DNA from 3 places in the Akkermansia sp. N21169 genome. Region 1 is predicted to be linked to each of the others. Evidence: riboswitches for the same ligand, from Rfam matches in the RefSeq annotation. Region 1 holds a riboswitch; each other region holds the start of a gene.

Region 1 (7,793 bases):
TGCTGTAACCGGCCGTTCCGGCGGCATTCCAGACCATTTCCTGTCCATTGCCCATGATGAGGTTGCCGCTTTCGCCGCTAACCTGGCTGGAGGTCACGCTCGTCATGTTTGACTGGGACAAATCCGCCGTCCCTCCCGAGAGAGTCAGGGAGGCATCTCCCTTGATCGAATCGACGATGATCGTAGATCCTTCTCCGATTTGGACATTGGAGCCGTCGGGAATTTCCACCGGCTTGTCGGTACCGGCGAGGATTTTGCCGGAAAGCAGGTAGGAAAGCGTGTAATCGTCTGGGTTGAACCCATTGATCAGCTGGGAGAATAAGGCTTTTTGACCGTCGAAAATCTGCTCGGCGTTGATATACCATGTAGTATCACCCGTATTTGCGATGGTGGTGCCCAATCCGGCTCCGGCATCGGCTGTGACGGTGATGCTGCTGCTTAGTCCGGTGGAAACGGGAGTCAGGATACTGCCGAAAAGGATCAGGTTGCCTGTTGTAAATGTTTGTCCGTCAGATACGTGGATTGTTCCCGTACTGTTGATGGTTCCTTGGTTGGTGATACTTGCTCCGTCGCACAGGAATGATAGATCGGAGGAGGTCAGCGAGGAACCGACTCCAATGTTCAGTTCATTGACCAAGTCTCTTTGTCCGGTGATTTCCCAGTGGGCGGGGGTATGATCCGCTCCTACAGCCATTCGAACATAGGAAACGGTATCGCCACGATTTTCAGCCATGTTGATAGTTGTTCGGATGTCGTAGTCGAAAACACCCTTGGAATCGGTCGTGCCTCCCAGGAGATTGATGGCATCCTGGCCGTCGCCGGATCCTCCCAGTTCGACAATGCCGTCAATTTGGGCACCGGCGTGGAGTGTCAGGATATCCGCCAGGTTGTAGATGTTCAGTTGTCTGCTGGCTGCGTCGATTATCTGGCCCGATGAAGCGAAATTTTGCTGGTAACAACCGCTGAACAAGGCATAAACTTTGTCGGAGCCCTCTGCTCCCGTGGCGGAGATTTGGGCATGTTCGCCAATTTCCGTGGTAATACCAAGCCCCATAATTGCGAAGGAATAATCCCCTCCTGTTGTAGCCCGGACGGTCCCGTCAAGTTTCCCAGTTGTAAGGCGCCCATGGGAATATATGGCATATGCGGCGGCTTTGTCCGAGGAGGAAGCCGTGATGGAACCGTTGATTCCGAGATTTCCCATGGTGACGCTGCTTTCGGAATATATGGCTCCGGAGATGCCGGAGACTGCCGATGTAGAAATGTTGCCATTGACGGATCCAATTTCCAGTGTCGCGATAGTATTGACAGCCATGGATCCGCCGTCTTTACCCGTGAAGAAGGCAAAAGCATCCGCTCCCGCACTTTCAACGGTCAGACTGGAGCCTTCCCCGAAGTCTCCGGTGATAATACCCCATTGAGCGGCAAGACCAACGGCGGAAAGGCGCTTGGATATATCTTCGCTCTTGGACTGTACATGAATATGGCCGTCCATATTGCCCAGTTTGTTGACGGTAATGATACCGGGCATATCGCCAACGGTGATGTCCCCCAAGACCAGGAAACCATAGGAAGCGCTTAGAGCGCAGGCTTCAAACCCCCCGGTTTGTACGGAAATGTTGGATGTCGATGCGATGGATCCGATGACAAGATTACTGCGGATGGTCGAGTCATTGCTCAATGCCGTCAAGGCATAGGCAACATTGCCGGTTTCCGATGTGACGGAGATATTTCCTGCAATGGCGTTCTTGATAGTTAAACCGGTTTTGGCATACATGCCGTATGAGGAGAAATTGCCCGTGACGTCAATGTTGCCCGTACTTCCGATGGAATCGAGGGTGATATCTCCCGTTTTAGCCCACAGCCCGTAAACTGTCGTGCCATGGCCCAGCACTTTGACGGTACCGTCGATGGAGCCGGTAATACCTATGCTGCCGTTTTCGGTGGAGATACCGTAGAGGCGGCCCGCCTTTTCCGGTTGGGGGGTGGCAACGATGATTTTCCCGCTAGCCTGGATGCCTCCCAGGGCGATATCTCCGGATTTGGCGTAAATTCCATAGCCGTACGCGGAGGCACCGGTAGTTTCGTTGTTGACGCTTGCGGTGATGGCTCCGGCTATAGAATCCCGGATGGAGATCCCGCCCGAGGTTGTAGCGATGGCATAAGCGTAGTTCCCGGATACTGAAGCACTGATCGATGCACTGGACGTGATGGTATCAATACTGATGGCACTGGAGGCACTGATCCCATAGGCATAATGTGCGGACGATGTTGCCGAAATGGTCGAACTGATCGTACCGATGGGTTGGGTATACCCGTAAGCTGTTATTGGAGAGGAATAATTTCCTGCTCCATCAACTACTAGCGGGGAGGTGATATCTTCTGCATGGGCAGACACGACCATGCCGGAAGCGGCAAGGGACAGGGCTAGTCCGCAGAGGATAGTTCTGGCACTGCGGCGGGAATGACTGGGCATTCCGGAGGAGCAGGCCGGTTCGTTCCCGAATGGGTACGAAGATGCGTCGTTGCCTTTCAGGGAAGGTAACCCGTCATGATGAGCTTCAAGCAAGTGAAGCGCTGGAGTATAATTCATGGTTTGGTCTAGACTGCCGGAAAACCCGCCGGCGGTTAGTAATAACTCTCAGGCTGGCGATCTGGCTTCATGAATTCCTTGGCATGGAACCCACATACAGTGGCGGTACCGCTCCGGATTTACACCGGATTCCCCATCTATTCCCTGTCCGTGCGACGGACTTCCCAGAGAGGAATGTCATGATAACGGATTTGACATCCGTTACAATCCTAAAGTAGAGAATGTATTATATTGCTGATTGTGAGTGATATGCGGGAATATGAATCATGCTGGACTATTTCCGGGAAATAGAATGGTAATTTCCGTGATATCCTGTGATTAAACCATGCGCAGGCTTCATCTGGCGGATGTCAAATACGCCCTCCAATCCAGCTGCCGTCAATTCCTGGAGAGGAATTGAAACCGGGAAATTTCTTCCAGAGACATGATATGCTCAATGCCACAGGCAACTTCATCCGCACGCGCTTCTTCCATGTCCATCTTGCTCATAAGAAATTCTTTCACCATGTTGTGGCAAGAGATGACGCGATCGGCTTGTTTCCGGCCTTCCCGGGTGAGCGTGATGGGGCAGTATTGTTCGTATGCCACCAGTCCCCGTTCTTTTAGTTGTTTCATGGCAAGCGAAACAGAAGGTTTTGTAACGGTCAACGCGTCGGATATATCTCCTACCGTGGCACATCCTTTTTCCAGCTCAATGTGGCGGATTGCTTCCAGATAGTCTTCCAGGCTGTTGCTCAGTTCCAGTGTGGAGATTTTTTTGCGCATGAGAACAAGTGTTAGGTTTATCTAACAACACTAGGGATCGAGACACTCGAAGTCAATTTTTTCTTCTGAAATCCATCTGAATATCGATGGAAACCGATCTTTCAAATGTCTTAAATTAGATTGAACTAATTTTTATTTCTGGAGAATTTTACTGCATGGATTACATATAAATATTTAATAATAATGGTATTATGTATTTGAAAAGAGAAGGGCGATCAAGGGTGTTTCAGAGGGGGGGCGAGGAAAAGAGTTGACTAAATGTTAGTCAAAGCTAACTTTGCTGTGTTGCGTGACTCCTTCTCATGCGAAATCCGGGAAATTGCTGCTTTCGGTCTGATGCGGTGGAACCGGGTCAGCCATCCAAAGGGTGGATCGTGAGGAGGAGGAGCATAAGCGGCAAATACTATCAAAGAAACAGCACGAACTATGAAGACTAGCTACCTGATACCCGCCCTGATGACCTGTTCCGGCCTTTGCATGGTCGGCTTGGCATCGGCAGCCGTTTCCGACGTCGCTCCGGTAGTGGAGGCCCCCACCGAAGGCAAAGGCTCCATTCTGAATGACATTGATTTGTTCGGAGATGAATATGGCGATGAGAGTACGCCCATACCCAATGATGCATTGACCAGGGCATTGACGGATTTGCACAAGAGCGCCTACGAGAAGGCTAGGTTGCAATTTGTGCTGGAGCAGGCATTTCTGTATACCCGGGGGCAGCATTCAGCACCGGAAACCGCATCTTCCCAGAGCTGGTATAAGTTGCACGCACAAGCCGGTTTGCAATTAATTTCTTCCGACCGTCACCAGGGCACGTGGATCAAGAGCGAGCTTTCCGGTTCCGTGGCTATGAACCGTCACACGCATCGTACGACTCTTGACGATTCGTGGGGAGCAAGTGGTCCTGCCAATTGCGACGTTTTCGAGGACGGGTATTTTTACATTCCCGAACTTCTTCTCACCCAAGGGTTTCTGGATGGACGTCTCGTCATTATGGGAGGTATTGTCAATCAAACGAATTACTTTGACGCCAATACCTATGCCAACAGTACGTTCGGACAGTTCGGCGGGGCGCCTTTCGTGAATAACCAGGTGCTGCCTTTGGGGGATTCCAATTTCGGTTTTGTGACGCAATACCAGTTTAACGAGAATTGGTTTGTCCAAATTGGCGGCAACATGATGGATAATGAACCGCAACGCAATCCCTTCCACAATACACGGGGCGATTGTTTCAATGTGATTGGTGAAATTGGCTGGACGCATGAGAAGGCCTTAGGCATTGGAACGGGAACCTACCGTTTGCAACCGTTCATGTTCCATGCGGATGGCGAGAATCACGGAGGCGTCGCTTTGAACCTGGAACAGGATCTCGGTGACAGCCCTTTTGCTCTATTTGCTCGTGCCGGATGGTGCAGTGCGGAAGTTGGCAATGTCTGCGGTGCGGAAGTCCAGGCCTCGGCCGGGGTGATTTTCAAGAAGCCGTTGGAGGTGATGACGGGGTTGAAGGAAGCCGACGGCAACTTCCTGGGAGTCGGTTTCTCCGTGAGCAAGCCGGATGGCGATACGCTGGCGGAAGAACATTCTGCACATGACCGTGAAATGATTCTGGAATGTACGTATAGTTTCTCTATCACACCCTATTGCCTGATTCAGCCCGCTTTCCAGTATGTGAAGAATCCTTCCGGTCGCGATGATGTGGATTCGGCCAGCATCTTCTCCATCCAATGTGTGGTGACGATGTAAGTACGAATGTGTCTGCATATGACCGTTTCATCTTCCTTGTCGTGCATGTATAGAGAAGTTCATCCTTCTATTCCGCATCGGCATTGAAGGGGTCTTGATGACCCAGCAACGCCGCTTTCTCAATTAAGCAGGGGGGAGCGGCGTTGTTTTTTGTTTATCGCAAAGGAAGAGAGAGGCGTTTGAAACGTCTGTGTTCCTGAACGGGTTGGGTTTTCTTGTCGGGCGAAGATACCGTAGTTTTTCCCGGGGTAGAAGCAGTGACGGATTGGTTCTGTACGGTTTCCGAGCGGGCGGTGTTTGCCTGGCAAGCCCCTGTTAACAGGCAGCCGAGGCTCAATATAAGGCAAATGTATCGATTCATGATTTGTTGTAGGCGACTGGTTGTAGCCGCTGATCGTTAGATTAGCATGTATGTCCATTCGTTGAAAGGTTTTTGGATTGACTAACAACAAGTTAGGCAAACTTAACGCACGGAATGGAGTTATGGTGAACAGTTTAGGAAACGGTGAATTTATGACAAACGGCAATGACATCGGAGTTCCCTGCATGGGATTGGATTGTACCGGTGATGAAATCCAGAGAAAAAAAAGAGCTCCGGAATTTGAACTCCGAAGCCTTTGAAAACACGGGAGAAACAGTGTCCTTTTCTGGAACTTACTTCTTGGTGTTTTTAGTAATGGTTTCCTTGTAATCAAGCGCCTCTTTTTCGACATCCTGATGGATGAAGACGGGAGTCCCGAGGGAGGTCTCCTTATACAAGATTTTTGCCGTGGACGGCTGGAGGCGGATGCAACCGTGAGAAACGGGACGGCGGCGGACATTGCCGACATGAAGTCCGAGTCCGGCTCCTGTCAGACGCTGCCAGTACGGCATGGGAGAACCGACAAATTTACCGCCTTCGGGAACCGGATCGGTTGCGTTGGCGTTGGAGTCGATGCATTTGCCATCCGCATCGTACATTCTACCGTACAAGTTGGATGTATGATCGACTTCCTTGGCGATGACTGTATAATTTCCTGCTTTGGTCGGGAAGGCGCTGACGCCTGTCGAAGTCGGAAAGTCGATGGCAACCTGATGATCAATGTAGAGTCTGCCGCGCTGTTCCTTAAGACAGATGTGAATTTTCTTCTGATGCTTGCCGGGCAGATTCAGGAGAGTTTTGTCGATATAGGTGCCGTAGGTCTTAGGGTAGTCCTTGCTTGCCACGAAGTGGGCATAACTTGTCGGCGAAAACGGATTAACGTAGGAAGGATCTTGCTTATTCAATTGCCGGGGAGCGACCTCGTCAACCTGTTCTTCCTGCAGGGAAGAACAGGCTGTTAACAAGGAAAATCCAAGGACAGGAAGCAAGCGATAAAAGGTAGCTGTCATAAGAAAGGGATCTCCCGGCAATTATTTGCGGGGGATGGACAGCTTCTGGTTGATGCCGATCAGATCGGATTTCAGGCCATTTGCTCGCTTGATGGCGGTAACAGTTGTTCCATAGCGTTTGGCAATGGCTCCGAGCGTGTCACCCTTCTTGACGGTGTAGGTTCTGGAGGAAGATCTCTTGGGTGTCGATTTTTTGGAGCCGCTCCTGGTGTTCTTCTTGGCAACAGACTTCTTGCTGCTGGAAGAGTTGCTTACCTTGGGCTTGGCGGGAGGATTGTATGTGTACGGATTGTCAGTTCCGGAAACGGAGTTGTAGACTCCGGTTTCGCTCGTGTCTGCATTTTCCGCGATCCACGGAGGAATGGTGCCGCTGGCGATCGGATCTGCCAGTTCGGGTTCGTCGGGATAACCACTGTTTTGGTGGGTACAGGAAGAGAAGGACACGGCTAGAGCCGCGCAAAATGCCGGAATAATGAACTGCGCTTTCATGCTGCCAGATTGCATATCAGAATGACGGGGGACAATTCAAGGCGCGAGCGCGTTTTTATAACTTTTTTTTCAATCCTGGGATATTGAAGAAGCTGATGGCCGTATTTGTTGTGATTTCAGAGAGTTGTTGCAGGGAAACATTCCTGAGTTTGGCGATGAATTCGGCCGTCTTGACGAGATGGGACGGTTCATTTCTTTTTCCTCGTAACGGTACCGGGCTGAGATAGGGGGAATCTGTCTCCAGCATCAGGCGTTCCGGCGGGCACCAGGCAGCTACGTCGGGAAGGTGTCCGGCGTTTTTGAAGGTCACAACCCCGGTGAAAGAAATCAAACCGTCCACGAGGTCGAAAATCTGCCGTGCATGGCTGATTGTGCCGATAAAGCAGTGGAAGACGGGACGGACCCGCCCGGCGTATTGTTTTGCGATGGATAGGGCATTCCGGAAGGAGGAGTCTCCTTCACGGTCTCTTGTATGAAGGACGATGTTGATCCCCAGTCGGGCAGCCAGTTCGAAGTGGTATTCCAGGGATTCGTGCTGGCGGGTCTTGTAGACGGTTTCGCTGCATTCCCTGGGAGCGGGGTAGAAATAATCGAGACCGGTTTCTCCAATGGCGGCCGGGGTGATATCGGCGAGCATGGCCTCCAGTTGCAGCGGCCAGTCGTCGGTGGTTTCCATGACATCCATAGGGTGCAGTCCCAGACAAGCGGAAACGGCATCCGGGAATTCCCTTGCCCATTCGATACTTCCTGACCAGTCTTTCTGGCAGGAACCGAGGGTGACCATGTGAAGGACTCCGTTTTCGACGGCTCTCCGGATCAAGTCATGGCGCTGGTC
Region 2 (7,793 bases), on a different contig from region 1:
ACATCAATATTGTCAAGTGGCGGAGCTCCCGTATTCAGGTAAATGCCATAGGGAGGCTCCGGAAACCGACGGGTAAAGGAAACCATCTCAACATACCCGTCGAGGACGGGAGGAATCTGAAGAAGAGCTTCCCACAATTCTGGCTTATACACCGTCAAATAATCCAACTGCCCGAGACGAAACATCTCATACGCCTTTGTATCCGACCGGAAAAAGTGATGCGTAATCGCATCCACGTTGCACGAATAACGATAGTATTTCCTGTCGGCTGCCCACCAGTTTTTCACACGCTTCAACGTCAGCGCCCTACCCCGGACAATTCGGTTCGCATCCAGAATATATCCTCCCGTTCCGGGAGGAATGCGCCACTGGTATCTATCCACGTATCCGGCATTGAAATCCGCGTAAAATCCCGGATGAGCCGGGGCTAGAAGACCGGCAGCCTTGAAAGGAGCCCACGGAACGGCACGGGGCAATTCCATCTCCAAAATGTCATCCCCGTACACGCGGATACCGGCCAATTGTTTCTTGACCTCATTGGAATAGAGGGAATCCTTGACAGCCGGACTCGTCCTCAGGCAAAGGTACAGGATAAAGTCCATCGCCTTGATCGGAGAACCGTCCGAATAGGCAGCCTCAGGAGCCAGATGAAAGTAGATCTTCCTGCCATCGCCGGACACGGCCCAACGATCCGCCAGACCTGGAATAATCTCTTCGGTCTGGGGATGGATGGCAACCAGTTTCATATCTACCTGACCGTACATCGAATAGCCGAAGAAACTAGTACTCTCCGGGCCAAAAGGGCGAAACGTGGAAGGGAACATCACTCCTCCCCAAATATCGATTTCACCGCCTTTCATGGCTCTCGGATCACCAATATCCGGCTGGTCCATACCATCCTGCCAAACGAGTCCTCCCGGCAGTGACGAAGAGGGGAGTATCTGTAAAAAATCACCCGACAGGGTCCGCTTTTTCAACAAATCAAGTTCCCCCGGATCCCCTCCTTCCCTCTTCAATCGTTCAACTTCCGAAGCAAGCCAATGGGCAACCTCCCGATTCCAACGCCCGACAAATCCTTCAAAATACGCGGGCATGCCATCGCGTCCCGAAGCCATGCTCATCTTCCCCGTATCCAGTCCTTCCCTTACATCGCGCGACAACCACCATACTCCTGCCAGGAATACGGCGGCAAATGCCGCAGCCATGATTGACAACCACTTGAGCATCGGGAGATATCATGCGGGAAAAACCGCCGTTCATCCATCAGAAAAAAGAATCCATCCCCGCAGAAGAATCTTCCGTCCGGTCTTCGCCTACCGAACATGAGGATTCCCGACAGGGATGGACCTTTTCAGCAATTCAACAACAATATGAAGAAACGATCTTTAGAACTCAAGGGTAACACCGCCGAACACCCCGATTCCACGGGCCTGCAAGGCACCGAAGTTGTAGTCGTTCGTCACGATGTATTTCTCGTTGAGAAGGTTTTCCACACGGAAATGCAGAGTCATGTTGTCCGTCACTTTATAACGGACAAACCAACGTAGCGTTACATAATCATCCAGATACTTGCCGCCCGATGTCGATGTATCGCAACGGTTGCTGGCGGACAAAATACCAAGACCGGTAGTCAGGCGTTCCAGAGGTGAAACATGGATTTCACCGCTGACCGTATTGCGAGCCGTCCCGAGAAGCTGTTTGCCATCATTATCCTTGGGCATCACGTAGGTGTAGCCAAGGGTGTAGCCGGGTTTCCAGGCGCAGCTGAATTCCCCGCGCAGGGAAGTTTCCACCCCAGTCATCGTGCCATGACTTGTATTTTCCCATGTGGAGAAGCCGGTAGAATAGTCGCCGGGAGTCGTATAACCCGTTTTGGAATTGATCATGTCATTAATACGCGTCCAGAAACCGGTAACCGTCAGGTAATGGTTCTTGACGAGACGCTGTTCAATGCCCAGATCGCCGCCAAGGGAACGGGAAATTTTCAAATCAGGGTTGCCGATATACGGCCAGCCTCCTATATTGCAATTCGCGTAGCGTTCCCATTCGGAAGGAGCGCGGAAACCGGAACCAACGGAACCGAAAATTCGAGTCGGAGAATCTTCACGGCCGTTTACTTTCCATGATCCGGCAAAACGCCATGTAGCATTGTTGTTCCAGATGGTGCTGTGTTCCAAACGGCCGACGGCACTGAAATCCAGATAACGGGTCGGAGACCACATCTGTTCGGCAAACCAGGCGAGATTGCTCTCCATTTCGTCGATATCGACGTAATTATTCAAACAGCTGTAATCCGTACGATCCCAGGCCATGCCAAGGATTGTTTTCCATTCCCTATTCCACGTCAATGCATTACGCCATTCCATCTGAAACTTGCTGTGATCCGTCCAGGAGTTTCCGTCGATCAGGTTATCCTTAAAATGACGGTCATAGTACCCCATCATGAAGGTAGTCGACCAGATCTTGTTGATGTTGGAATCCAACGTTGCAGTCAACAAGTTGCTGCGCATATCGAAACGGTCGCGCTCAACAGTCGAACCTGTTGCTCCATAGACTAAACTCGGATTGTCCAATTGCGAATCCATCCGGCGGTAGGTCAAGCTCAACTTGTTGTCCTTGTTAATATCATAGGTCAGGCGCAGAGCTTCCTGCCATTGGCGAAAATCACCGTAATTATTGGCTTGTCCCGGATTGGGGTAGGCATAAGGACCGGAAGCCCCCAAATAATGAAGATCGTTTTCGGTCGTTTCAAAACCGACTCCTACAAAATAGCCCAGTTTTTTGATTTTGCCCTGAGACGTCACCGTTCCCGTATAGGAACCAAAAGAACCAGCCTCGTTGAAAATGGAAAGGGAGGGTTTGCCCGATCCTTCCGGTGTAGAAAGAGCCAAAACGCCGGCATACGAGTTGTTGCCGTAGACGGCCCCTTGAGGTCCTTTGACAAGTTCCGCGCCACCCAAGTCAAAGAGGCTACCCTGGCCATAAAGTTGTCCCGGGCCGGAACCAAGACTGTCGTACGACATGGCATTACGCACATCGGATACGCGCATGCCGTCGATCATCAAAGATGTACCGCCAGCCAAATTAACGCCGCGAACAGTCATGTATCCCATGGAGCCGCGCTGGCCGATACTACCGTCTTCCAGCATATACACGCCAGGAGTACGGGCAAGGGCGCCGGAAAGAGTTTCAATCCCGCGTTCTTCGAAAGCCTTCGGATCAATAATACTCACAGAGACGCCGGAAGACGTGTATGGCACTCCTACATAATGGGAGGAAACAGTCATTTCCGGTAAGACAGCGACAGTCTGGGCAGGTACAGTTTTCTGCTCCTGAGCACCGGCTGGCTGGGTTGCCGACTGATTGTCAGCATTCGCTCCGAGAGAGACTTGGCCTGAAGCCACAAGGGCCAGACCGACAGCAATAGCACCCATTTCGAGTGCTTTTCTATAGCATATCATAGTTGTAACGCCTTAAAACCGGTACTTCGCCGGTCAAATAGGACAACTCCCATGGCTGGTTTTCTGGCTTACGGAAGCATGCTTCCGTTTACAGTTGCGGTACAGCTCCGGATTTTCACCGGTATTCCCCATCTATTGCCTGCCCGTGCCACGGGCTTCCATAGAAGTCTGTGATCCGCTCTATGGCGAATCCATGCCCGCAATCAACACAATTTTATTCCTAAGGTCAACACCAAATTGAAAATTGAACATAGAAGTCTGTGATCCGCTCTATGGCGAATCCATGCCCGCAATCAACACAATTTTATTCCTAAGGTCAACACCAAATTGAAAATTGAAGAGAGTGTTACTTTACAACATTTGCCGGCACATAATGAGACTTGGGTTCCGACACACCGAATTGCCACCGGACACTCTGCGGCTGGGAAGAAGAGAAGGTTTTCCAGGATACGAACACGGTCACGGTATCGACACGGAACGGACGGTTCGCTTTCCAGGAATACATTTTCCGGACGGGATCATAGGAAGCGGGAACTTTACCCAATCCATTGATCATCATCACAATAGAGTCCGGATTTACATCCCGTTCATTACTCAAATCAATCGATATGACGGGAGCTAGATCCGCAATCACGGCATTGGCAGTAGGCTGAACAGTTTGCATAGGAGGAGGAAGCAATGAGGAAGACATGGAGGCAACCGATATGCTTCCTGCCCCGGAATCGGATACCCCCGAAGCCCCCGATTCTCCCAAAGGATGGAACGTCACGGCATTGGCAAAAATCCTCGGATTGTTGCCAAATACGACGTAACGGGGAATCTGCCAATTGTCCGTTTCATGCAAGGTCTTCCTCTGGACGACTGTCACAGCGCCCACGTAACCGTATGTCGGCAGTTTTTCGATCATTTCCGGCGTATGATACCCTCCGGGATAACAGTAGAATTCAATCGGTACATTAAAATTGGCCTGCAGCCACTCCCGAGACTTGCCGATTTCCCGGTCGATCAGAGTGGAATAGGCTTCCTGCCCCTTACGCTGGACTCGCTTCCATGCCGAGGGGTAGAGATGGCTTGTGGAATGGCTTCCGAGAGTAGCCCCGGCACGCACCATTTCCTTAACCTGTTCAATACTCAACGACGCCCCCCGGCCAGTCAAATAATTGGTATAGGGAAACACCGTGAACGGAAATTCCATTTCCTTCAACACCGGAAAGGCGTCCGTATAGAGGCTTTTCCAGCCATCGTCGACCGTGATCATCACACAATACTCCGGAAGGCGACGGTCGCCATTCTTCCATTCCCTGAATTCTTTCAGGGTAATAACGGGCATGCCTGCATCCTTCAATGCCTGCATCTGACGACGGAAAACAGAGGTACGAATACGCATCTCCGTCACAGGTTTTTCCTCGCTAAAATCATGATAGCACAGGATGGCAACCTGAGTCTTGTTCTGATCCACCGGGATTTGGGATGCCTTGGGTATAACGGGCACTTGGACGGCCTGAGTATTGGCTGGAGCCAGCTCCTCGGGGGATACCGGCACCGCAGTCGGGATATTCTCCTCCGCTACGGGTTCCGCAGTCGGAATATTTTCCGAGGCCGGCACAACGGCTGCCCCTCTACCCTCGCCCCGGGACGGAGCAAGAGACGGAACACCGATGAAAACCCCGGGATCCAGAGGAGGTGGTTCAGAAACAGCTCCCGGACATGAATCGACCGCCAGGACAGTACAAACCATACCCAGTGACAACAACCATCCGCGAACGCTTCGTATCATACGGATGAACTACTATGCCTCCTGTCCGCGATCAATGCTTAATTGCGTGCATGCCAACCGTTGCCAATGGCATTCGGACACCGGCATCACTTGCTGTCGAATTTCAGGATTACGCGGTGAGGACGCCATGCGTCGACTATCTCATTTTCCAATTCCTCCCATGTTCTGCCATCGAGAAGCAACTCAACCGGATTCCCCTTTCCATCGCGCTGGATCTGCTGGAGGTAACGACGCAGATTTTTCATTTCTCCTCCGCCACGATCCATGCGAATAAAGAACACGGTAACCAACAAAACACCGGCTTTCATCCTCATCAAGTCCCGTTCGGAACCTTGAGGGGCACCTTCCTGAGTCAAAATCTTCTCCAAGGAAGGAAGGGACAGACTGCTTTTGCGGATTGTACGCGGAACGGAACGGGCCGACAAAGCGATGTCATGTTCGTAATCGAACATGCCTTCCTTTTCCGGCATCACCTCCATGTAGGAAGCCAGTCCCTCGTTCAGCCAATAGATTTTGCCCAAGAACTGCATGACCCAATGGGTCATGATATGGATGGGCTTCAAGTAGGAAAAATCCGGAATCGTCGCTCTCTTTCTCAATTCAATACTAACAGGAAAATCCGGATCCGTCCTATTTAAGCGGACGATAAAATGTGTACCGGAAACCCCGATCATTTCACCGTCGCCTCCCCCGGATTCTTTCCAGCCGGCATCGTCGAAAGAAACTCGTATCACATACCGCACCGGAGGAGCCATTGCCAAGCGAAGGTTAAACGGCAGCGCGGCCAAAGCGGCCAAAGCCGATTCAAACCGGATGAACAAGGCATCCAGCTCCGTACGATCCAAAGGTTTGGGAGATTCTATCCGGAAATGATCGGACTCATAGACGCTGTACCCGTCCAGCTGCTGAAGGACCTTGAACATAATGACGCCATCATATCCCGACTTTTTCGGCCACGGATCCATCCAATTGGTCGGCACAACCTTCTTGTCAGTACTCGTATCCGTTACTTGCTGCGGCTGAGGGAACTGGTCCTCCGGAGGAGGTCCTTCCCCATCGCGAGAACGGCGCAGCCATTCATCGGCATAGGCATTGTCCACTCCGGACAAAATCTTACGGGGAATCGTTACCCGCCTCCCGTCGGCCAGCAGGATATCCAATTCAGCATCGCGTACCTCGACCAGGTTTCCCGCAATCGTCGCTCCGTTTCCATTAGTCCACACCCTGGCTTCAAGCACGGAGCTTGCAGCCACAATGCCGGTCAACGTCAGGAGCAGGAATCGATTTTTCATAGGGAAACAACCGTTCTTTTGGCATATGAGTCCCTTGCTGACAATCCAATTCGCCCTTACAACAAACTTTTTCAGAAGAAATCAAAGGCTGGTTTCTCTCCGTTCATAAGGATCAAATCTCCGGTTTGTTCAGGATTCAGGCTCGTTCTCCCCGGCCATTTTACGAATATCCTGGGACAAACGCATGGCACAGAAATTGGGGCCGCACATGGAACAAAAATGAGCGTTCTTTGCATTGGCATGCGGCAGCGTCAGGTCGTGGTATTCACGAGCTCTCTGCGGATCCAGCGAAAGGTTGAACTGATCTTCCCAACGGAATTCGAAACGAGCCTTGGAGAGAGCGTTGTCCCTGTATTGCGCAAAAGGATGCCCCTTGGCAAGATCTGCCGCATGGGCAGCCAACTTGTAGGTCACGACTCCCTCGCGGACATCCTCCCTGTCCGGCAATCCCAGGTGTTCCTTCCGCGTGACATAACAGAGCATAGAACATCCGAGCTGACCGATCACAGCGCCCCCCAAAGCTCCGGTGATATGGTCATAACCGGGGGCAATATCGCTAGCCAACGGCCCCAAGGTATAGAACGGCGCCTCCATACACCACTCCAACTGCTTGTTCATGTTTTCGGCAATCAGGTGCATGGGAACATGCCCCGGGCCTTCATTCATCACCTGCACCCCTTTGTCCCAGGCGCGTTTGGTCAACTCTCCCTGCACTTCCAATTCCGCCAGTTGGGCAAAATCATTGGCATCCGCAATGGAACCAGGCCTCAAACCATCCCCGATGGAAACGGCCACATCGTAGGCGGCAAGAATGGAACACACTTCGTCCCAATGATCGTAGAGGAAGTTTTCCCTGCCGTGGAGCATGCTCCACTGAGCCATAATGGAGCCGCCGCGCGACACAATACCGGTCATACGGCGGGCCGTATGGGCAATGAACCGCTGCAAAAGCCCGGCATGCACGGTCACGTAATCGACGCCCTGTTCCGCCTGCTCTACAAGCGTATCTCGGAAGATCTCCCACGTCAGCTGCTCTACTCTTCCATGAACTTTTTCCAAAGCCTGATACACGGGAACCGTGCCAATGGGAACGGGGGAGTTGCGGAGAATACCTTCACGGGTGGCATGGATGTCATTTCCCGTGGACAAGTCCATGACAGTATCCGCCCCCCAATGGATAGCCCAGCGCAATTTCTCCACCTCTTCCTCCAAACTTGAACCGAGAGCAGAATTGCCGATATTAGCATTGATCTTAACCAGAAA
Region 3 (7,793 bases), on a different contig from region 1:
TGAAGCATAAAATCAGGATATCATGGCGGGAGCAGGATGTTTTCCCCGATACGGAATACGTCCATAGACGTTCGCTTTTTGTCACAACGATTCATGAAAGGCGCACCAGGAAAAAACGCTCCGATGCTTTTCCCTGAAACAGGTGAAAAAGCATCGGAGAGGGAAAAGAGGTGTAACGGATTTAGGCGCCCAGCACGCTGATGATAGTCTTGGCTCCCAGCGTCATCAGAATCAGAGCGACGGGGTAGGCCGTGGCATAGCTGACGACCGGGGCCTGGGAATCCGTCTTGCTGGCGATGGCTCCCAGAGCGGGAGTTGACGTCATACCGCCGCAGATGCCGCCCAGGCATTCCAGAATGTTCATCTTGAAGTACCGCATGCCGATGACGTAGGCCAGGAACATGGGGATGCAGGTGACGAGCATGCCCATCAGGAAGACCGTTATCCCGTATTGCTGGACGGTGACAACGAGGTCGGCGCCGCCTTTGATTCCGGCGTCCGCCAGGAAGAAGACGAGCCCCAGGTCCTGCAGGAGCACCCGGGACGGGCGGGGGATGTATCCGACGAACGGCCCGAATTTGCCGAAGTGCCCCATGATCAGGGCAACGATGAGGGGACCTCCTGCCGTACCCAGGGAAATAGAGGCCCCGCCGGGCAAGCCGACTTCGACCATTCCGAGGATGATGCCGGCGCAAAGTCCGAATGCGAGGGACATGATGTCGGTGGCATTGATGGCACTGCTGCGGTGACCGATCTTCTGGGCGTATTGATCGATTTTTTCAGAAGTTCCGACGACAGTCAGTACGTCGTTTCTTTGGAGAATGGTACTTCCCGTCGGGATAAAAGTGAAGCCGAGCCGGGAGATGCGGGAAATGATGATGCTATCGTTGCTGAGGAGATCCAGTTCCTTGATGGTTTTCCCGGCATAGGACGGCGAGGTCAGGATGAGTTCCCGGCGTTCGTGGTCGGTATCGATCGCGTAGGGGTTGTCGCACATTTCACCGAGGTAATCGGCAGCCATGCGAAGGTCTTTTTTTGTACCGACGACCAGGATTTCCACACCGGGGTGGAATTCGTCCCGGGGTGTCAGGGGGAAGAGGCGGTTGTCTTTAACAATGCGAGTAATGCGGCAGTGGATTTTATCCATGATCCGGCAAGTGGAGATATTGGTGCCGTTCAGATCTTCACGCGTAACGCGGATGAGCTTGGTGGCAATGCTGCCATTGGAGCCTCCTTTGAAGTTGCGGGCTTCTTCCGTAAGGTTGAATTTGAACAAACGGGGAATGAGTTGTACGAACAGGACGACTCCGACTACGCCGAAGGGATATGCAATGCCGTAGCCGATACTGACGCCGGACGATTGTCCGGTTACCGTCGACATGACTTCCGAAGCGGCCGCCAAGGCTGGCGTGCTGGTACAGGCTCCGGCAAAAATACCGGATGATATGCCGCCGGGAACACCGAGCAATTTACCGAAAAGGCAGGTGACGATGGCTCCTGCGCCAACGATAATAGCGGAGAGAATAGCCAGTTTGCTTCCCTGTTTGGCCAGGGATGAGAAGAAGCGGTTGCCTGCACTCAACCCGACGCAATACACAAAGAGGGCCAGACCGAGGGAACCGACTCCTCCGGGGATTTTCAAACCATGGTGACCAGCCAGCAGCGCAGCAAACAGAACTCCTGAGAGCCCCAGGGAAAGCCCTTTGATTTGGATGCTGCCCAAGGCAATCCCCAGAAAGATGATTCCGAACAGGACTATGAGTGGTTGGTGGAGGATTTGGTCCATAGGAAGTGATTAGGAAAGATAGGAATGATGGAGAGAAGTGGAGGGGGGACAAGAAATGATACTTGAATTGTATTTTCAAGACTATTTGTCCGGCTCTGTCTTGAAATGGCGTAATACGACCGGAATGTTTCCGGGAAGCTTTCCGGGATCGAATGGCCTGACAGGACGTTCCAGCTGATCCATATTATGATCCGTATGGAAGTAATGCTGGAGATAATATGTACCGCGGTAACCGCGTGCCGCCAGATCCTTGATGATTCTGCCGACGGCCTTTTCATCAAGGAGGTCAGGATGGACTGTCGTTCGGACTTCAAAGGGGAATTCGCTGCCGATTAAATACTGCAACGTTTTGCCGAAAGCGGCGAACAAGTTTGCGGAACATCCGCCGGTGATGTTGGCAAACTCGTCGGACGGAGCTTTGTAATCCAGGGCAATGTAGTTGACAAGGCCCTGTTCGACAAGGAATCGAACGGTGTCGGGGCGGGTACCGTTTGTATCCATTTTCACCTCGTATCCGAGGGATTGAGCAAGCCGGCATATTTCCGGAAGATCAGGGCAGAGAGAACATTCTCCGCCCGATAGGACGACTCCGTCGAGGAATCCTGCACGTGTCTTCAGGAATTCTTCCAGAGATTTTTCCCGGAGATGGCTGGGAAAGGCTGCCTTCGCCTTACAGCCTTTCGCCAGGTCTGCGTTGTAGCAGTACCGGCAGCGCATGTTGCAGCCGCCGAACCACAGGATGCAGGCCGCCTTCCCCGGGTAGTCCAGAAGGGTGAGCGGAGTAATGTCCTCAATGCCCTGATGCATGCCTCCCAATAACGATACGGTTATGTGCGGGAAAAGGGATGATTGGTGGGAATTAGGCGCTTTGGGCGTTCCTGGTAGATTGGCAGGAACAGGTATCCGGTTGTGGGATGGGTTCCAGGAAGTGCTTTCTGTCGTGGAATTCTCCCTGTTTGCCGGCATTGAATGTTTCCACGGGGCGGTGATAGCCCATGACTCGGGTGTAAACTGTGCAGCGGGTGCGTTCTTCCGTGTGGAGGGCTAGTATTTCTTCTTGTTTCATGATGGTGATTGTTTTTGGGTTAGGGGTAAGGGGGAATTGGATCGGAGGAGGGATTCAGTCCAAGGTATCGGCAGTGTCCGATGCATGCCTGGCCAGGATTTCTTCGTCGCAGTAGGGGCAGTATTCGTGTTCCCCTTGCAGGTATCCGTGGCGGGAGCATACCGAGAAGAGGGGGGTAACCGTCAGGTAGGGGAGGCGGAAGTTGGTGAGTACTTTGCGAACGAGGTCTCGGCAGGCTTCGGGGGAGCTGATTCCTTCATTCATGTACATATGAAAGACGGTGCCTCCCGTGTAGCAGCATTGGAGGTCATCCTGGAGGGTGAGGGCCTGGAAGAGGTCGGACGTGAAATTGGCGGGAAGTTGGGAACTGTTCGAGTAGTACCGTTTCCCGACGGGGCCTTGCTGGATAATATCCGGATAGCGCTTGGCATCTTCGCGGGCGAAGCGGTGCGTGGTGCCTTCGGCCGGGGTTGCTTCCAGGTTGTAGAGGTTGCCGGTTTCCTCTTGGAAGAGGCGTATTTTATCCCGCATGAATTCCAGGATTTCCCGGGCCATGGCAATGCCTTGGCCGGTGCTGATGTCCATGGTATCGTTGGAGAAATTCCTCAGGAGTTCATTCATTCCGTTGACGCCGATGGTGGAGAAATGGTTGCGGAATCCGGGCAGATAGCGCCGGGTATAGGGATAGAGTCCGCGGTCATAGAGTTCCTGAATGAATGTGCGTTTTTTTTCCAGAGTGGATTTGGCCAGTTCCATGAGCCGGGAAAGGTGTTTGAAGAGGTTTTCCCTGTTTTGCTTGTAGAGGTAGCCGAGGCGGGCCAGGTTGATAGTGACGACGCCGATGGAGCCCGTCATTTCCGCAGAGCCGAACAGGCCTCCTCCGCGCTTGAGCAGTTCTCTCAGGTCGAGCTGCAGGCGGCAGCACATGGATCTTACGGCATCGGGTTTGTAGGCGCGTTCATCGGGAATTTTATTGCCGTTTTCGTCACGGGTATATTGACTGCCGATGAAGTTCTGGAAATAGGAAGAACCTATCTTGGCGGCATTTTCGAAGAGTAGGGGGACATTGGGGTTGTCCCAGTCGAAATCTTCCGTGATGTTGACGGTAGGGATGGGAAAGGTGAACGGTTGTCCGGTGCTGTCCCCTTCCGTGAGGACTTCGTAGAAAGCTTTGTTAATCAGGTCCATTTCAGGCTGGAAATGTTTGAACGTCATCTTCTCCGGAGATTCAGCCCCTCGTTCCCGGGCAAGAGCGTCAAGCCGGGGATCGTTGATTCCTTCAAGCAGGTGTTTACCTCCGCTGAAGGGGACTTGTTCGCGCAAGTCACGGGGTACCGTCCAGTCGATGGTTACATTGGTGAAGGGAGACTGTCCCCAGCGAGATGGCACGTTCAGGTTGTAAACGAATCCCCGTATGGCTTTTTTCAAGACCTGGAACGAGGGTTGATCTTTGAAGACATAGGGAGCCAGGAAGGTATCGAAGGAGCTGAAAGCCTGGGCTCCCGCCCATTCGCTTTGGAGGATTCCCAGGAAGTTTGCCATTTGTCCGAGAGCTTCCTTCAGATGTTTCGGGGGGCGGCTGTTCACTCGTGAACGGACGCCGTTGAACCCTTCGTTGAGAAGATTCCGCAGGCTCCAGCCGGCACAATAGCCTGTCAAACAATCCAGATCGTGGATATGGTAGTCACCGTTGCGATGGGCTGCTCCTTCCTCTTCCGAGTACACTTGGTCGAGCCAGTAATTGGCAATGACCTTGCCGGCGGTATTGTTGATCAGGCCGGCATTGGAATAGGTCGTGTTGGAGTTGGCCGCGATGCGCCAGTCCGTCCGTCCGATGTATTCTTCAACGGTTTGTTTGCAATCGACATAAGTATTGCCGTGGTAAATGCCTCCTATTTGTTCTCGCTGCATCTTGTGCAGGAAACGGTAGGTGATAAAAGAACGAGCCGTCTCGAAACATCCGCACTTGAACAAGGTTCGTTCGATCAGATCCTGGACTTCTTCTACGGTCACGGATTCACGGGAACCCAGCGATGCGAGGACTCGGACATAGACGAAATCGTCATATTTTGTCCCGGAACTGTGGAAGGCTTTCCGGATTGCTTCCTCGATCTTGTATCCTTGGAAGCTCTCGGATTTACCGTTTCTTTTGATGATTGTGGAGACCATGCGGCGCAGATATTTGAAGGTGGCGTAAGAGACGCATCGCGCGGCATGTACACACGACATCCCCGGGAAGGGGATGGGGCGGGTACAAAAGAAAACAAATACAAAAAAGAATTGCGGAGGTGGGGATAGCTTGGAGGATCCATTCAGATTGCCTTTGCCGACCGGTTGCCGGAATTCCGATTCGTACGCGCATCCTTTCGCGAGATGGTGATACTATGGTTGCCCAGGTCGTCTTCTGGCTTCCGGTTCTTGACCATGTTTTTCGGGATGAACTTCCCACTTCCTCTCGGGAGCAGTGTCCACTCCGGGATCAACCGGTTACAGCGGCGCGTCCGCGACGGATTTTCACCGTCTTCCGTTACCTGTGCTGGAGCGGTTTCTACATCAATCAAGCGCGAGGATGCAAGAGAATTTTCTCATTTTGTATGTAAATATTATCATGCATACAATATATTGTAGTTTATAGAGAAAACCTGACTTGAATTGTGTGAGGCGCATTTGGCGGTTTTATCGAAGTATGAACAACCGGATAATTCGGGCGTAGGATAGGGATGAAAATTCACTTCAAATGGGTCAACGCTTGTTCGGTACAGCAGAGTCCTCTTTCGATGGCGTCTTGAAAAAGAGAAGGGAAGGCTCCGTGTCCTCAATTGTTTTTATTATTTTTTGGATTTCGACGGTTTTGTCGAATTGCTTCTTCTGAGCATATTGGGCTTGTTGCTGGAGAATTGTTTTCAAATAAGCCTTCTTGATTTGTTCTCCCTGTTGCTCTTTCTGAATTGTGTAGGCCGTGGCAAGGCGGAGAACTTCCCGGGGAAGCTTTTCTTCCTTGACCGGAGAATCAGGAGATTTGACGATATTCTGGATCAGTGTAACGGTGGCGAAGTCCTGTTTCTTGACGTACTTTTGCTGAATTTTCTGGAGAGAAGCGATGTATTTGTTTCTCAGGATGTCACTGCGCGAATGGAACATTTTTGAGAACTCCGGCATGAGCGGCATGTCGGCGAAGAGAGAACCTGGCGGAACGGCATCGTTGTAGAAATTGACGTTGTTGATTTTTATCGTGCCGCTCATGGTATGGACTTTTCCGAATGCTTGACCGAACTGGGCGCCAGTAAGGGCCGGATGTTTCGGGTTCCAGTTTGTGATGGAACCAGCCATGGAACCGTTGACGTAGATGGAAAGAGTATGTGCGGACAAATCGGAAACGATGCAGAATTTGATCCATTTGTCCGACTGAAGATCCTGACTGGTCAAACCAGTATCGATGAATTTGACATTTCCGGTTTCTTCTCCTCCAAAGGACACGGCGCCATTGATCATATTGTAGAAATAAAGTTTCCCTTGGTCGTTGAATTGCAATTGGAGAGAATGAGTATCGGAACTGTAGTAATTATTATTGGAATACAAGCTCAGAAGCGTTTTCCCATTCGAGTTGGCACAGGAGAGGCTTTTTACGTCGAAGCTGACAGTAAAATTAGCGGGGAAGTCGGTCAATTTTGTATGAAACGGTATAGTGCCGGCGCCAAAACTAGCATAATCGTCACCGGGTTTGTATGTGAAGGTCATATCCCATCCAGTTGCGTTAATGTGTGCTCCTTCCGGTGTGTATTTCCATGAATAAACGGTTACCGCAGCATCGGATATCGCTATGGCAAAGAGTAAAATAAAGATGATGAAAAATCGTTTCGCTAAATCAATCATAGGATTAAACATGTGTTCATATTTTAACTTGCCTTAAGAAAATTCTTATTCCTCGTTCGTATCCGTAAAGAGTTCGGAAGGGGATGTTTGATTGACGAATTTGATTGCTTTTTGAATTTCGATAATTTTTTCCAATTGTTGTTTTTTAGCACATTGGGCTTGAATCTGTTGAAGTTTTTTCAAATATGAATGCTTAATCTGTTCTTTAATTTGATGTTTCTGATTAGTATATTCTTTGACAAAATGTAATATGTTTTTTGGAAGTTCATCTATTTGAGGAGGAACATTTGGTTCTTTGAGTATTTTCTGGATGAGGGAAACTGATGCGAAATCCTTATTTTTTACATAATTCTGCTGGAGTTTTTTTAAGGAGGCAACATACTTGTTTTCCAGTTTACTCATTTCTATAGAGTACAAATTTTCGAATTGATCAAAAAAAGGCATGGTATTATTCGAGTATTCCAACAGATATTTGATACTTTGTCCTTTCCGAGCATTGATTGACGCTATTTCTTTTTCTGTCAGGCTTCGATTCCATGTTGCCATATCATCCAGTCCGTTATTGGCAATGAATGCGACGTTTGCATCAATGTTATGGTTGGAATTTCGGAAATGAAAATTGGGAGAAAATTCCCGGAACCACTCGTCTTTTCCGGGTTTGATGTCGGCTTGTGGAGGCAATTGGGCATTACCCATATGCTTTCCATTGATGTAGAGAGCCAAAATTGTTTTCTTTCTCGTGATAATGACGTTGTTCCACGCTGGTTTATTTTCAGTTGGTTCTGCCCATATGTCACTAACGTCAACGTCCAAAGCCAATGTTCGGGATCTTGCTGTTTCCACAGCATAATAAAGTTGGACACGGTTGTTGTTGGCAAGCCATATGGACCAGCCTCCTGCTCCTCCATAAGATGCGGATGCTCCTAAAGTTGCCCCGCAGGATACAATACAGCTTCCGGTGCGTGCCGATTGGTTACCACTGACGCTGAACCATGCTGATAACGTCCAGTCTCCAGTACCGGGATAAAGTGTTGTATCCGTTCTTCCAGTGTTTGATCTTAAGATGTC

Evidence for each region. A riboswitch is a leader RNA that binds a small molecule or an ion and turns the genes downstream of it on or off. The one in region 1 is predicted to bind cobalamin.
Region 2: linked by a shared signal. The riboswitch ahead of QET40_RS06555 (TonB-dependent receptor) and the one ahead of QET40_RS03685 (autotransporter outer membrane beta-barrel domain-containing protein) in region 1 are both predicted to bind cobalamin.
Region 3: linked by a shared signal. The riboswitch ahead of QET40_RS06240 (ribonucleoside triphosphate reductase) and the one ahead of QET40_RS03685 (autotransporter outer membrane beta-barrel domain-containing protein) in region 1 are both predicted to bind cobalamin.

The regions. Positions count from the first base shown of each region.
Region 1 covers NZ_JARWNC010000032.1:41,152-48,944, reverse strand. Annotated here, with positions in the region: gene QET40_RS03685 (autotransporter outer membrane beta-barrel domain-containing protein) at 1-2,593, opposite strand, end outside; cobalamin riboswitch at 2,627-2,777, opposite strand; gene QET40_RS03680 (metal-dependent transcriptional regulator) at 2,972-3,358, opposite strand; gene QET40_RS03675 (carbohydrate porin) at 3,785-5,098, shown strand; gene QET40_RS03670 (hypothetical protein) at 5,253-5,459, opposite strand; gene QET40_RS03665 (L,D-transpeptidase) at 5,753-6,469, opposite strand; gene QET40_RS03660 (LysM peptidoglycan-binding domain-containing protein) at 6,491-6,958, opposite strand; gene QET40_RS03655 (TatD family hydrolase) at 7,014-7,793, opposite strand, start outside.
Region 2 covers NZ_JARWNC010000038.1:5,431-13,223, reverse strand. Annotated here, with positions in the region: gene QET40_RS06560 (ABC transporter substrate-binding protein) at 1-1,205, opposite strand, end outside; gene QET40_RS06555 (TonB-dependent receptor) at 1,386-3,461, opposite strand; cobalamin riboswitch at 3,497-3,629, opposite strand; gene QET40_RS06550 (polysaccharide deacetylase family protein) at 3,808-5,238, opposite strand; gene QET40_RS06545 (hypothetical protein) at 5,325-6,530, opposite strand; gene thiC (phosphomethylpyrimidine synthase ThiC) at 6,660-7,793, opposite strand, start outside.
Region 3 covers NZ_JARWNC010000037.1:120,045-127,837, reverse strand. Annotated here, with positions in the region: gene QET40_RS06250 (aspartate:alanine exchanger family transporter) at 182-1,786, opposite strand; gene QET40_RS06245 (anaerobic ribonucleoside-triphosphate reductase activating protein) at 1,868-2,593, opposite strand; partial or broken gene QET40_RS06240 (ribonucleoside triphosphate reductase) at 2,706-5,021, opposite strand; cobalamin riboswitch at 5,252-5,378, opposite strand; gene QET40_RS06235 (LamG-like jellyroll fold domain-containing protein) at 5,595-6,590, opposite strand; gene QET40_RS06230 (LamG domain-containing protein) at 6,771-7,793, opposite strand, start outside.